DNA from 2 places in the Spiractinospora alimapuensis genome. Region 1 is predicted to be linked to the other one. Evidence: riboswitches for the same ligand, from Rfam matches in the RefSeq annotation. Region 1 holds a riboswitch; the other holds the start of a gene.
The links. Region 1 has a riboswitch for cobalamin ahead of metE (5-methyltetrahydropteroyltriglutamate--homocysteine S-methyltransferase). Riboswitches for the same ligand answer to the same signal wherever they lie in the genome.
Positions count from the first base shown of each region.

Region 2: it holds a riboswitch for cobalamin, as region 1 does, so the genes downstream of both, J4H86_RS02325 (ABC transporter substrate-binding protein) here and metE (5-methyltetrahydropteroyltriglutamate--homocysteine S-methyltransferase) in region 1, are expected to answer to the same signal.

Region 1 is NZ_CP072467.1:3,216,241-3,221,336, reverse strand. Features, by position in the region: gene J4H86_RS14845 (DMT family transporter) at 1-589, shown strand, start outside; gene metE (5-methyltetrahydropteroyltriglutamate--homocysteine S-methyltransferase) at 985-3,276, opposite strand; cobalamin riboswitch at 3,415-3,647, opposite strand; gene J4H86_RS14835 (arsenic resistance protein) at 3,758-4,723, opposite strand; gene J4H86_RS14830 (hypothetical protein) at 4,720-5,096, opposite strand, start outside.
Region 2 is NZ_CP072467.1:514,834-519,929, reverse strand. Features, by position in the region: gene J4H86_RS02330 (FecCD family ABC transporter permease) at 1-1,033, opposite strand, end outside; gene J4H86_RS02325 (ABC transporter substrate-binding protein) at 1,079-2,104, opposite strand; cobalamin riboswitch at 2,169-2,351, opposite strand; gene J4H86_RS02320 (hypothetical protein) at 2,423-2,839, shown strand; gene J4H86_RS02315 (RNHCP domain-containing protein) at 2,919-3,299, opposite strand; gene J4H86_RS02310 (hypothetical protein) at 3,657-4,052, shown strand; gene J4H86_RS02305 (CGNR zinc finger domain-containing protein) at 4,063-4,599, opposite strand; gene J4H86_RS02300 (alpha/beta fold hydrolase) at 4,686-5,096, shown strand, end outside.

The DNA of each region.
Region 1 (5,096 bases):
AGTCGGGATGGTGTTGGGTGGGTTGGCCGTGCTCGGCGGGATCGCGACCGTCGTCCGGGCGCAGCACCGTGCCCCTCAGGTCGCCTCCGTCCCAGCGGGGGCCGTGGGCACCTTGGCGCGGCGCCCCGCGGGGACTGGGTGGGGCTGGCCGATGCTCGGCTTGGCCGCCGGCGCGGGCTTGCCCGTGCAGGGTGCGGTCAACGCACAACTGCGGGGTGTGGTGGCAGAGCCTCTCGCGGTGGCTTCGGTGAGTTTCACGGTGGCGACGTTGGCGATCGCGGTGACGTTGGCGGTGCTGCTCGTAGCGGGGGGCACCCCGCGTCCACGACTGGGGCCGCTGCGCCGGATGCCCTGGTGGGGATGGCTGGGTGCGGCCTGCGCGGTGGGGTACGTGACCGGAACGTTCTTGCTCATCCCGGTGGTCGGCGCGGCGGTGACCGTCGCCCTCACTGTGGCCGGCCAACAGCTCACCTCGGCCGCGATCGACCAGTACGGCCTGTTCCGTCTCCCCCAACGAGCGCTGACCCGCGCCCGCTGCTCCGGGCTCTGCCTGCTCGTGGGCGGTGCCTTGGCGATCCAACTGTGGTGAGGTGCGGTGTCCGAATGGGTCCCGTCCCACAGCGGACTGTGCTGGGTGGGGCGGGACCGGTGGACCGTGGCCACGCGCGTGGTTGGTGACGTACTCGGTGTTCCCGGATGGTGTCGCGGAAATGGTGGTGACGGGGCTTCACGCGCATACCTGGGTCCAGTCACCCGACCAGCACCGACCTCCGGAGCTGGTCGGGTCGAAGCACCCAGGGGGCGGTGTCAGCAGGCTATCCCGCTGCGGCTCGGGGCGCGCGTCGTCCACAGCCTGTGGGTAGACCTGCGGTGGGTGGGGCCGACTGGTTCGGGCGACTGTCCATTGTGGCTTCCCGCCCCTCGCCGTGGCCGGGACCGACGCCCCGCCGCGGGCATGGCCGTACGGCGGGGCGTCGGTGTCGGCTACCGGTCGGCGCGGATGCGTTCGGCGGCGGTGACCAGGTGGCGTAGGGCCGGCTCCACCTCGGGGTAGCCGCGGGTCTTCAGGCCGCAGTCGGGGTTGGCCCACAGACGCTCGACCGGAACCGCGTCCACCGCAGTGCGCAGTAGGTCGGTGATCTCCGCCGCTCCGGGGACGCGTGGGGAGTGGATGTCGTAGACGCCTGGGCCGACGGCCCGGGAGAACCCGGCGTCGTTGAGGTCGTCGAGCACCTCCATCCGGGACCGCGCCGCCTCGATGCTGGTCACGTCGGCGTCGAGCGCGTCGATCGCCGGCAGGACCTCGCCGAACTCCGAGTAGCACAGGTGGGTGTGGATCTGTGTGGACGCCGCGACGCCCGAGGTCGCCATCCGGAAGGCCGTCACCGCCCAGTCCAGGTAGGCCTTGTGCTCGTCGGAGCGGAGCGGCAGCAACTCGCGCAGCGCGGGTTCGTCCACCTGGATGATCCGGATCCCTGCGGACTCCAGGTCGTGGACCTCATCGCGGATCGCCAGCGCGACCTGCCGAGCGGTGTCGGCCAGCGGCTGGTCATCCCGGACGAAGGACCAGGCCAGGATGGTGACCGGCCCGGTGAGCATGCCCTTGACGGGTTTCGTGGTGAGGGACTGCGCGTAACGTGCCCACTCGACCGTCATCGGGCCGCCGCGGGTGACGTCGCCGTAGAGCACGGGCGGTCGCACGCAGCGTGAGCCGTAGGACTGTACCCAGCCGTGCTCCGTGGCGGCGAACCCGCCCAGTTGCTCGGCGAAGTACTGCACCATGTCGTTGCGTTCGGGCTCCCCGTGGACGAGGACGTCCAGCCCGATCTCCTCCTGGAGCCGCACCACGCGTTCGACCTCGTCGCGCATCACCTGTCGGTAGGCGTCGGCGTCGACCCGGCCCGCCCGATGGTCGGCGCGGGCCCTGCGCACCTCCTGGGTCTGGGGGAAGGAACCGATCGTGGTGGTGGGCATGAGCGGTAGCCGTAGCGCGTCGCGTTGGGCGGCCGCGCGGACCGCGTAGTCTCCGCGTCGCGCGTCCTCGGGCCGCAGTGCCTCGAGCCGCGCGCGTACGGTGTTGTCGCGCAGGTCGGTGGCACGGGTCCGGTCGGTCACGACGGCCCGGGCGGCGGCCAGGTCGGCGTCGACGGCGTCACGTCCCTCGTGCAGCGCGCGGTCCAGCAGTACCACCTCGCGTACCTTCTGGTCGGCGAAGGCCAGCCAGGACCGGACACGTGGGTCGAGGGCGGTCTCGCGCTCCACGTCGTAGGGCACGTGCAGGAGGGAGCACGACGTCGAGACGCTCACCCGGTCGGCGCTGCCCAGGAGGCGGGCCACGCGGCCGAGCGCGGTGTCCACGTCCGTGCGCCAGATGTTGCGCCCGTCCACGACTCCCGCCACGATCTCCTTATCCCGCAGCGCGGGTTCGGTGGCGAGGGCGTCGACCGTGTCGGGGTCGGACACGAGGTCCACGGCCAGGGCCTCCACCGGAGTGCGCGCCAGCACGTGGAGCGCCTCCCGGGGTGGTCCGAAGTAGGTGGCCACGCAGATTCCGGGACGCCGTACCTCCGACCCCAGCCGCTGATAGGTGTGCCTCAGCGCGTCCAGCTCCGCCGGGGATCGGTCGGCGGCGAAGGCGGGTTCGTCCAGTTGGACGACGTCCGCACCGGCCTCCTGGAGTGCCCGGAGGAGGTCGACGTACACCGGGAGCAACCGGTCGAGCAGGGACAGGGGCGAGAAGCCCGCCGGCGCGTCCGAGCTCGGCTTGGACAGCAGCAGGAACGTGACCGGCCCGAGCACCACCGGGCGGGGCCGGTACCCGAGCCCACGGGCTTCGCGCGTCTCGTCCACGGGCTTCGTCCCGTGCAGGGTGAACCGGGTGTCAGGACTGAGCTCCGGCACGAGGTAGTGGTAGTTCGTGTCGAACCACTTGGTCATCTCCAACGCCGGGGTGTCGTCGGCGCCACGGGCGGCGGCGAAGTAGGTGTCCAGCTCAGACCCGCCCAGCGCGGTGTGGCGTTCGGGGAGGGCGCCGAACAGGTGCGCCGTGTCGAGCACGTGGTCGTAATGGGAGAAGGTGTTGACGGGGACGGACGCCAGTCCCGCCTCGGACATGCGCTGCCACGCGTCGGTGCGCAGACGGCGTCCGACCTCGAGAAGTTCGGCGTGGTCCACTCGCTGGGCCCAGAAGCTCTCCAACGCCGCCTTGAGTTCCCGGTCGGGTCCCACACGGGGATATCCGAGGACGGTGGGGCCGATGCGCTGTGGTGCGTTCAACTGCTCTCTCCTCGCGAGCTCGTTCGACGAGCGCGGGCCTCGCGGGAGGGCTGCCAGGAAACGGCCGAGGGGGTCGCTGCGGACCCGTGTGTTCGGTCGTGCCCACCCGCGAGGCTCGGACTCAAGCGGGCACCGGGTGGTGACCGCTTGCCACGGGCAGGTCTTCGGACTCGTGGGCGGGGGCGTGACGCCCGTTCCTACCGGCTGCCGCTTCCCGGGCCCAAAAGACCCAGTGCTTTACCGCCTTGGCGGTGACAGCTTTCGTTCCCACTTACCGCTGCGGGGCAGTCCCGGACTCACACCGGGTTCCCTGTTGCCTTCCCAGTTCCGAGGCCGTGACCTCGGCACCGGGAAACCCACGGCGCTTTCGACCCTAGCAAACCGACCTCGGTCGCCCCCGGGCAGCCGCCACCGTGGGCAGAGAGGCGCGTCCGACCAGCGCCATCGGGCCCGGAGCGCCGCGCGGGGCCCACCCGGGAGGTCACGTGGCGACGGAGAGGCGATCCCGGACGCGAACGACCTGGCTGAGCAGCGCGAGGATCGGCAGCTCGATGAGGGGGCCCACCACCAGCGCGACCGCGATCAGTGGGCGATCCGGGAAGGCCGCCACGGCGATCGCCAGCGCGATCGGCGAGTTGCGGGCCGTCGTTGTCATGATCAGGGTGACCCGTTGGTCCCCCGGCAGGCGGAGCAGTCGGGAGGCTCCCCAGGCCGCCAGGGGTGCGACCACGAAGAACACGGCGAGGGGTGGCAGCAGCGCGAGAAGCTCCCCTCCGTTGTCGGCCACCGTCCGGGCCTGCCACGCGAACATGGCGAACACCGCGACGTAGAGCAGCGGGAGGACGAGGTGTCCCGCCGGGCCGACCAGCACCCGGTCCCGCCACTCGGGCCCGCGCAGCCGTGTGGCTCCCCACCGTGCGCCCAGCGCGAGGAGCAGCGGCACAGCCAACACGAGCAGTACGGACTCGACGAGGGTCCCCGCGTCCACGAACGTCGCCGGACCACCCAGCAGGAGGACGTAGACCGGCAGGAGCAGGAGCTGCAGGACCAGGTTCACCGGCAGCAGCGCGGCGGCGATTCCGGTGTGGCCGCGCGCCACGGCGGTGAAGACCAGGTACCAGTCGGTGCAGGGGGTGACCAACAGCAGTAGGAGACCGATGCGGAGGTCGGGGGCGCCGCCGAGCAGCCCGGCACCCAGAGCCCAGGCCAGCAATGGGGTGAACACGAAGTTCAGGACCAGGCTCGCGGCGACGACGGGCCCGCCGTTGCGCGTCTCCCGTATCCGGGAGGCGTCCATCTGCACGAAGACCGCCGCCACCATCAGCACCAGGGCGGGCAGCACCACGTGTCCGAGCGCGTCGCTCACGGGAAGGAGCAGGCCGGCGCCCAGCCCCGCGGCGGCGGCGCCGGCCACCAGGACCGACTGCAGCCGCTCCGCGATCGTCATGGTCGTGCGTCCTCCGTGTCCTCGTCCGGTCCGCCGGTCAGCCAGCGCACCGCCTCCGCGGTCCTGCCGTCGAGATCGGGGGCGACCTCGGGGGCCAGACGCGCGTGCAGACGGACCGTCTCTGGGGTGAAGTCGATGCGCAGCTCCAGGAACGGACAGCACGCGGTCTCCGCCGCCGCGAGCTCGGCCACGGCACCGGCGTGTTCGATCGGCAGCGCCCAAACCCGGCCGCGGGGTCCAGGGTACGGCTCGGCGTCCACCAGCAGCCCACGCCACCGCTCCAGCCGTTGGGTCAGCGCGGTGTCGCCCAGAGAGCAGCTCGGGGCGGCGCCGGCGGACAGCAGTGGCAGGGATACGACGCCGGCGGGCGGAG
Region 2 (5,096 bases), 2.7 Mb from region 1:
CCGGCACGCCCAACATCGCCGTCATGATGCCCACGGGCATCTCTCGCGGCGCGAACGCCACACGCGCGACGACGTCGACCCAGATGAGGAACGTCGCACCGACCAAGGCCGACAGCGGCAGAACGCGCCGGTGGTCGGGGCCGACCAACGCGCGCACGCCGTGTGGGATGAGCAGGCCCACGAAGCCGATGGCTCCCGATCCGGCGACCAGGACACCGGTCACGAGCGCGCACACCACCAGCAGCACCCACCGGACGCGGTGGACACCGATCCCGAGGCTGGTGGCGGTGTCCTCGCCGAACGCGAAGGCGTTGAGCGGCCGGGCGACGACACCGCAGACGAGCAGCCCGACCAGCACGGCCGCAGCCATGGTGTACACGCTGGGCAGCCGCGCCGCCGCCAGCGAACCCGACAGCCAGAACTGCGCCTCCTGGGTGGCGTGCGGGTCGGCGACCCACACGATCAGGAAGGAGGTCAGGGCGGAGGAGAAGGCACCGACCGCGACCCCGGCGAGGATCATGCGCGTCGGGGTGAGCCGGCCCGCGCGTTGACCGAGGGCGAGAACGAGCACGAACGCAATCAAGGCGCCGACGAACGCGCCGCCGGCCACGCCGAGTCCGCCGACACTGAGGCCGGCGACGATCACCGCGACCGCCCCGAGAGACGCACCCGAAGAGATGCCGAGGAGGTAGGGGTCGGCCATCGGGTTGCGGGTGAGGGTCTGCATGACGGCACCGACGACCGCGAGCCCGGCACCGACCAACGCCGCCGCGAGCACGCGCGGCAGCCGCATCTCCCACACGAGGTTGGCGCGCAGGTCGGTGATGCCGTCGACGCCGTAGAGCCCCAGGGCGTCGCTTCGCACCCAGGAGAGGCCGAGCCGGTCGGTCAGGACGGTCCACACCTCACGGACGGACAGGTCGCTCTGCCCAATGGCGACCGAGACGACGACCGACCCCCCCCAGCAAGACGAGGGCGACGGGAAGCACGATGCCCAGCGATCGGCCTCTCCCCGCCAGCGCGTCATGGCCATGAGTGGGTTTGGTACCGCGCTGGGCGGATCGCGCGGTCGACAGGCTCACTGGCCGGTCTCGTCAGTGAGGCGCGCGCTGATCGTCTCGATGGCGGTAGCGTTCCGCAGCCCCGGGGTGGTCTGGGAGAACGGAAGGACGATGACCGCGTCCTCCTGAAACGCGCGCAACTCCCGCAGCGTCGGGTCGTCCTCGACGAACTCGAGCATGTCGTCGGCGTCGCCCCCACCGAAGTCGGCCACGACGACCAGGTCGGGGTCCCGCTCGACGACCTGCTCCCAGTTCGTACCGGCCCAGTGCCCGGGAAGGTCGTCGAAGGCGTTGTTGACGCCCAGTTCACGGAGGATCATGCCGGGAGCTCCGCAGCATCCGCCGGCGGTCGGGCCGTCGTCGGTGCCCATGTCCCACCAGAAGACGTCCAGGTCCCCAACATCGTCCGGGAGGTTGGCGCGTACCTCGGCGAGGATGTCCTCCTGTTCGGCCACGACCTCCTCCGCGCGGTCCTCGGCACCGAGCAGGGCGCCCACCTCGCGCAGCTCGGTCCAGATCTCGTCGAACTCCAGCGGCCGCTCGTCGTCACGGTCGGGGCAGCGGCCGGGAGCGAGGTAGGACTGCACACCGAGGTCACGCAGTTCCTCCCGCGTGGCGACGCCACCGTCCTCCCGGAACGCGCTCGGGTACACCGCGTAGACGAAATCCGGCTCGGTGTCGAGGATCGTCTCGGGGCTTGGATAGTCCTCTCCGCCGGGATGGATGATGTTGAGCTCCTCGGCCGTCTCCCGGAGCTCCTCGTCCATCCGGTCAAGATCGCCGACCGCGCCAACGACGCGGTCCTCGGCACCCAGCTCGATCAGGTTCTCGATCGCGCCGGTGTTCATGGCGAAGACCCGCTCGGGCGGATCGTCGAACCCCACCTCGAGGCCGCAGTTGTCGACCGTGGTGCCAACTCCGGAAGCACCGTCGTCGTTCTCGGCGGCCTGATCGGAACCGTCGCCGCATCCCGAGAGCAGGACCGCCAGGGCCACCACCGTCGCGGGCACCCGCCAGGGACGCCGAGAACGGGGGCCTCGCACAACGGGAGGTTGGACAGAAATACGCGCACACACGGCCAGGGACCGCCTTTCCACGCCTCGTGGATGGACCGGACATGCCGTGGCCGGTCTCCTGGCTGACGGGTCAAGCGGTCACGCGGCGTCTTCCCGGACCACACCGTGGTCCAGTGACCCCCTCGCGGGGAGCACGTGCCCTTCCCGATCACAGTGGCGAGGGCCGCACCGGTTCTTCACCGGTTTCCCGAACACCACGGCGCGGACGAGCCTACCGAGGGGGCGTGCCCACCCCGTCGGCCGGGGTGCGCCCGGTCGACGCGGCGCCGTGGATAGCATCGCCGGATGACGGACGTGCGTGCGTTCCGGCGTGCCTGCCACACGGCGGCCCGCCGCACAGGGGGCAGGGTGGACGAGTTCCGTCTGTCCCTCGGTGTGACGCCCAACTTCCACCAGGGTGTCATTGCCTACCGGGAGTCCACGGTCGCCGTCGTCTGTCGGCGCGACTCGCCCACGCTGGCGGTCGCGGAGCCGCGACCGATTGATCTCGCCGGCGGCGTCAGGGAGTCGGGCCCGCTGGCGTTCCTCGAAACTCCCACGCTGGCCACCGTCCTGGCGGAAATGCCCGGTTTCCGGGTGTTGCTGCCGTCCGAACTCAAAGGCCCCTTCGACGCCACGGCCTGGCCCGATATCGACCCACAGGACGTCACGTACTGGCGGCCCCGCGATCTCGGCGAGGCCCTGTTCAACTACTGGGACTGACGCTCGCCGCTCGGCGGCGCACCCCGCCCTGGCTGGGGCGGCCACGTCGAGTGACCGCCCCAGCCGATCACCCGTCCCCTCAGAGCTGTGTCAGCCGTTCCATCGGGAACGGCGGCTGGGCGAGTGGGCGGGTGGCGGTGCGCATCAACATGAGTGGGTTGTCGTCGCCGGCGCTCCGGTTGGCCACGAGCGCGTCGCAACCGGCGCAGCGGTGGATGATGACCCACTCCCCGTCGCCACGTACCGCGATGGCGATGGGTTCCATGCCCGCGCCGCAGTCGGCCGCGCGGTCGCCCGAGGTGTGGGCGTCCACGTGCTTGCTGTACAGGCAGTTCGGGCAGTGGTTGCGGTGCCGAGTGCCTGACGCCCGGGTGGGGACGTCGAGTCGGCAGTGCACGCAACGGAAGCTCTCCGGCTCCCGGTGTCGGCGCGTGCGGATGGTGTCGCGTCGCTTGGACACTGTGAGGTGACTCCTCATGACTGGATCGGCGGGTACACACGAACGCGCCGCGTCACGAGGGGGAACACCGGTTCCGGGTCAGGCGGTCGGTGTCCTCCACACGTTGACGACAGCGCTCCGCACCCGGATGACCCCCGTGCACCTCGATCTACACATGCGACAACACACTCTTTCCACTCAGCGAATCGGAATCACGACGAACACGCCGAGCTTGGCTCCGCGCCACCCCCATCTCACCCTCCACGGACGATTCGGGCAATCGATTTTCTTCCTGGTCGCGTATGGGGAGCGAGAAGCCCGTCACACTGACACCTCACCATCTTCATCAATTAAGTTGAGTGCCCTATACTCAACTCCATGAGAAACGCAGCCACATCAGGAGTTCTCAGGGAACACGTCGACACGGCCACACCACCCCCCGAGGTCACACGGGTCGACTACGGCCGGGAGGGCCACGATCTCGTCGTCACGGTTTCGATGACCCCACGTCCGCACCGGGGCGAGGTCGCGGTGGTCCGCGACGGCGACGCCCTACTCGTGGTGTCCACGGCCGACGGTGCGCTGGTGACCACGGTTCCCGTGGACCACGCCGTGCGCTGGGACCGCCTTCGCGTCGACGCGACCACCGAGGGGCTGCGCATGCGCGCCCCCTTCGCCGGACCACGTCCACTGCGGGTCACACCCCGCACCCGACCACGGGGACTCTGGCACCGGACGCGTGCCCGCGTGCGCCGGATCCTCGCGCGTCGCTAGACCACGGCCGCTAGTCGGCGTCCCGGCGGGAACGGTAGGCGCGCATCTTGTGGCGCGCCCCGCAGATGTCCATACTGCACCAGGTGCTGTTGTTCGCGGGGGAGCGGTCGTAGTAGACCCACCGGCACTCTCGTGCCCGACACACCTTGAGTCGCCCACGCCGCCCGGACATCTCGGCCGAGGCCAGCGCCGCGAGAACGTCGGCCGCCACCGCCAACACCGGATCCGGCGTCGCCACAGGCACCGTCATGCCGTCCGCGTCCCACCGCGGAACACCGAGCAACTCCTCCGCGAGTACGTTCAGTCGGGCGCGCGCCGCGGGGTCACCGTCGAGGTGCCCACGAACGGTCTCCCGCACGTCGACCAGCCGCGCCACTCCTCCTGCGTCGATCTGGGTCGCGGCCTCCGAACGGCCATGTTCGCTCAGCCACGCGCGCGCCGACTCTTGGTCGGCGAAGGCATCCCAACCGTGCAGGAACGCCGCCGAGTCACAGAAGGACTCGATCAGGAGCAGTTCCGCCGGAGCTGGTGGTCGCTGGTAGGACATGAAGCACAGTTTACCGCCATCGGGTTTATGACGGTAACTTCCTGTGTTACCATCTAAGTGCAATAGTCAGTAACGGAGGTGTGGTTGTGGAATCGCCCTGGACCCTCGGTCAGACGTTCGACTCGTCCAACGGACAGATCGCCTGGGACCGGCTCGGCTCGGGCCCGCCTGTCGTCCTGCTGCACGGCACGCCCTTCTCCTCCTACGTGTGGCGTGAGGTCGCCGAGGCGCTCGGTCAGGACCACACCGTCTACGTGTGGGACATGCCGGGTTTCGGCCAGTCACAGAAGTTCGACGGGCAGGATGTCTCCCTCCCGGGACAGCAACGGGTGTTCACCGAGCTCCTCGACCACTGGGGACTGGAGTCGCCGGCGGTCGTGGCGCACGACATCGGCGGCGCCATCGCCCTGCGCACCACCCTGCTCGGCGGCGTCCCGTTCGACCGGCTGGCCCTGGTCGACGCGGTGGCGGTGCAGCCCTGGGGAAGTCCGTTCTAC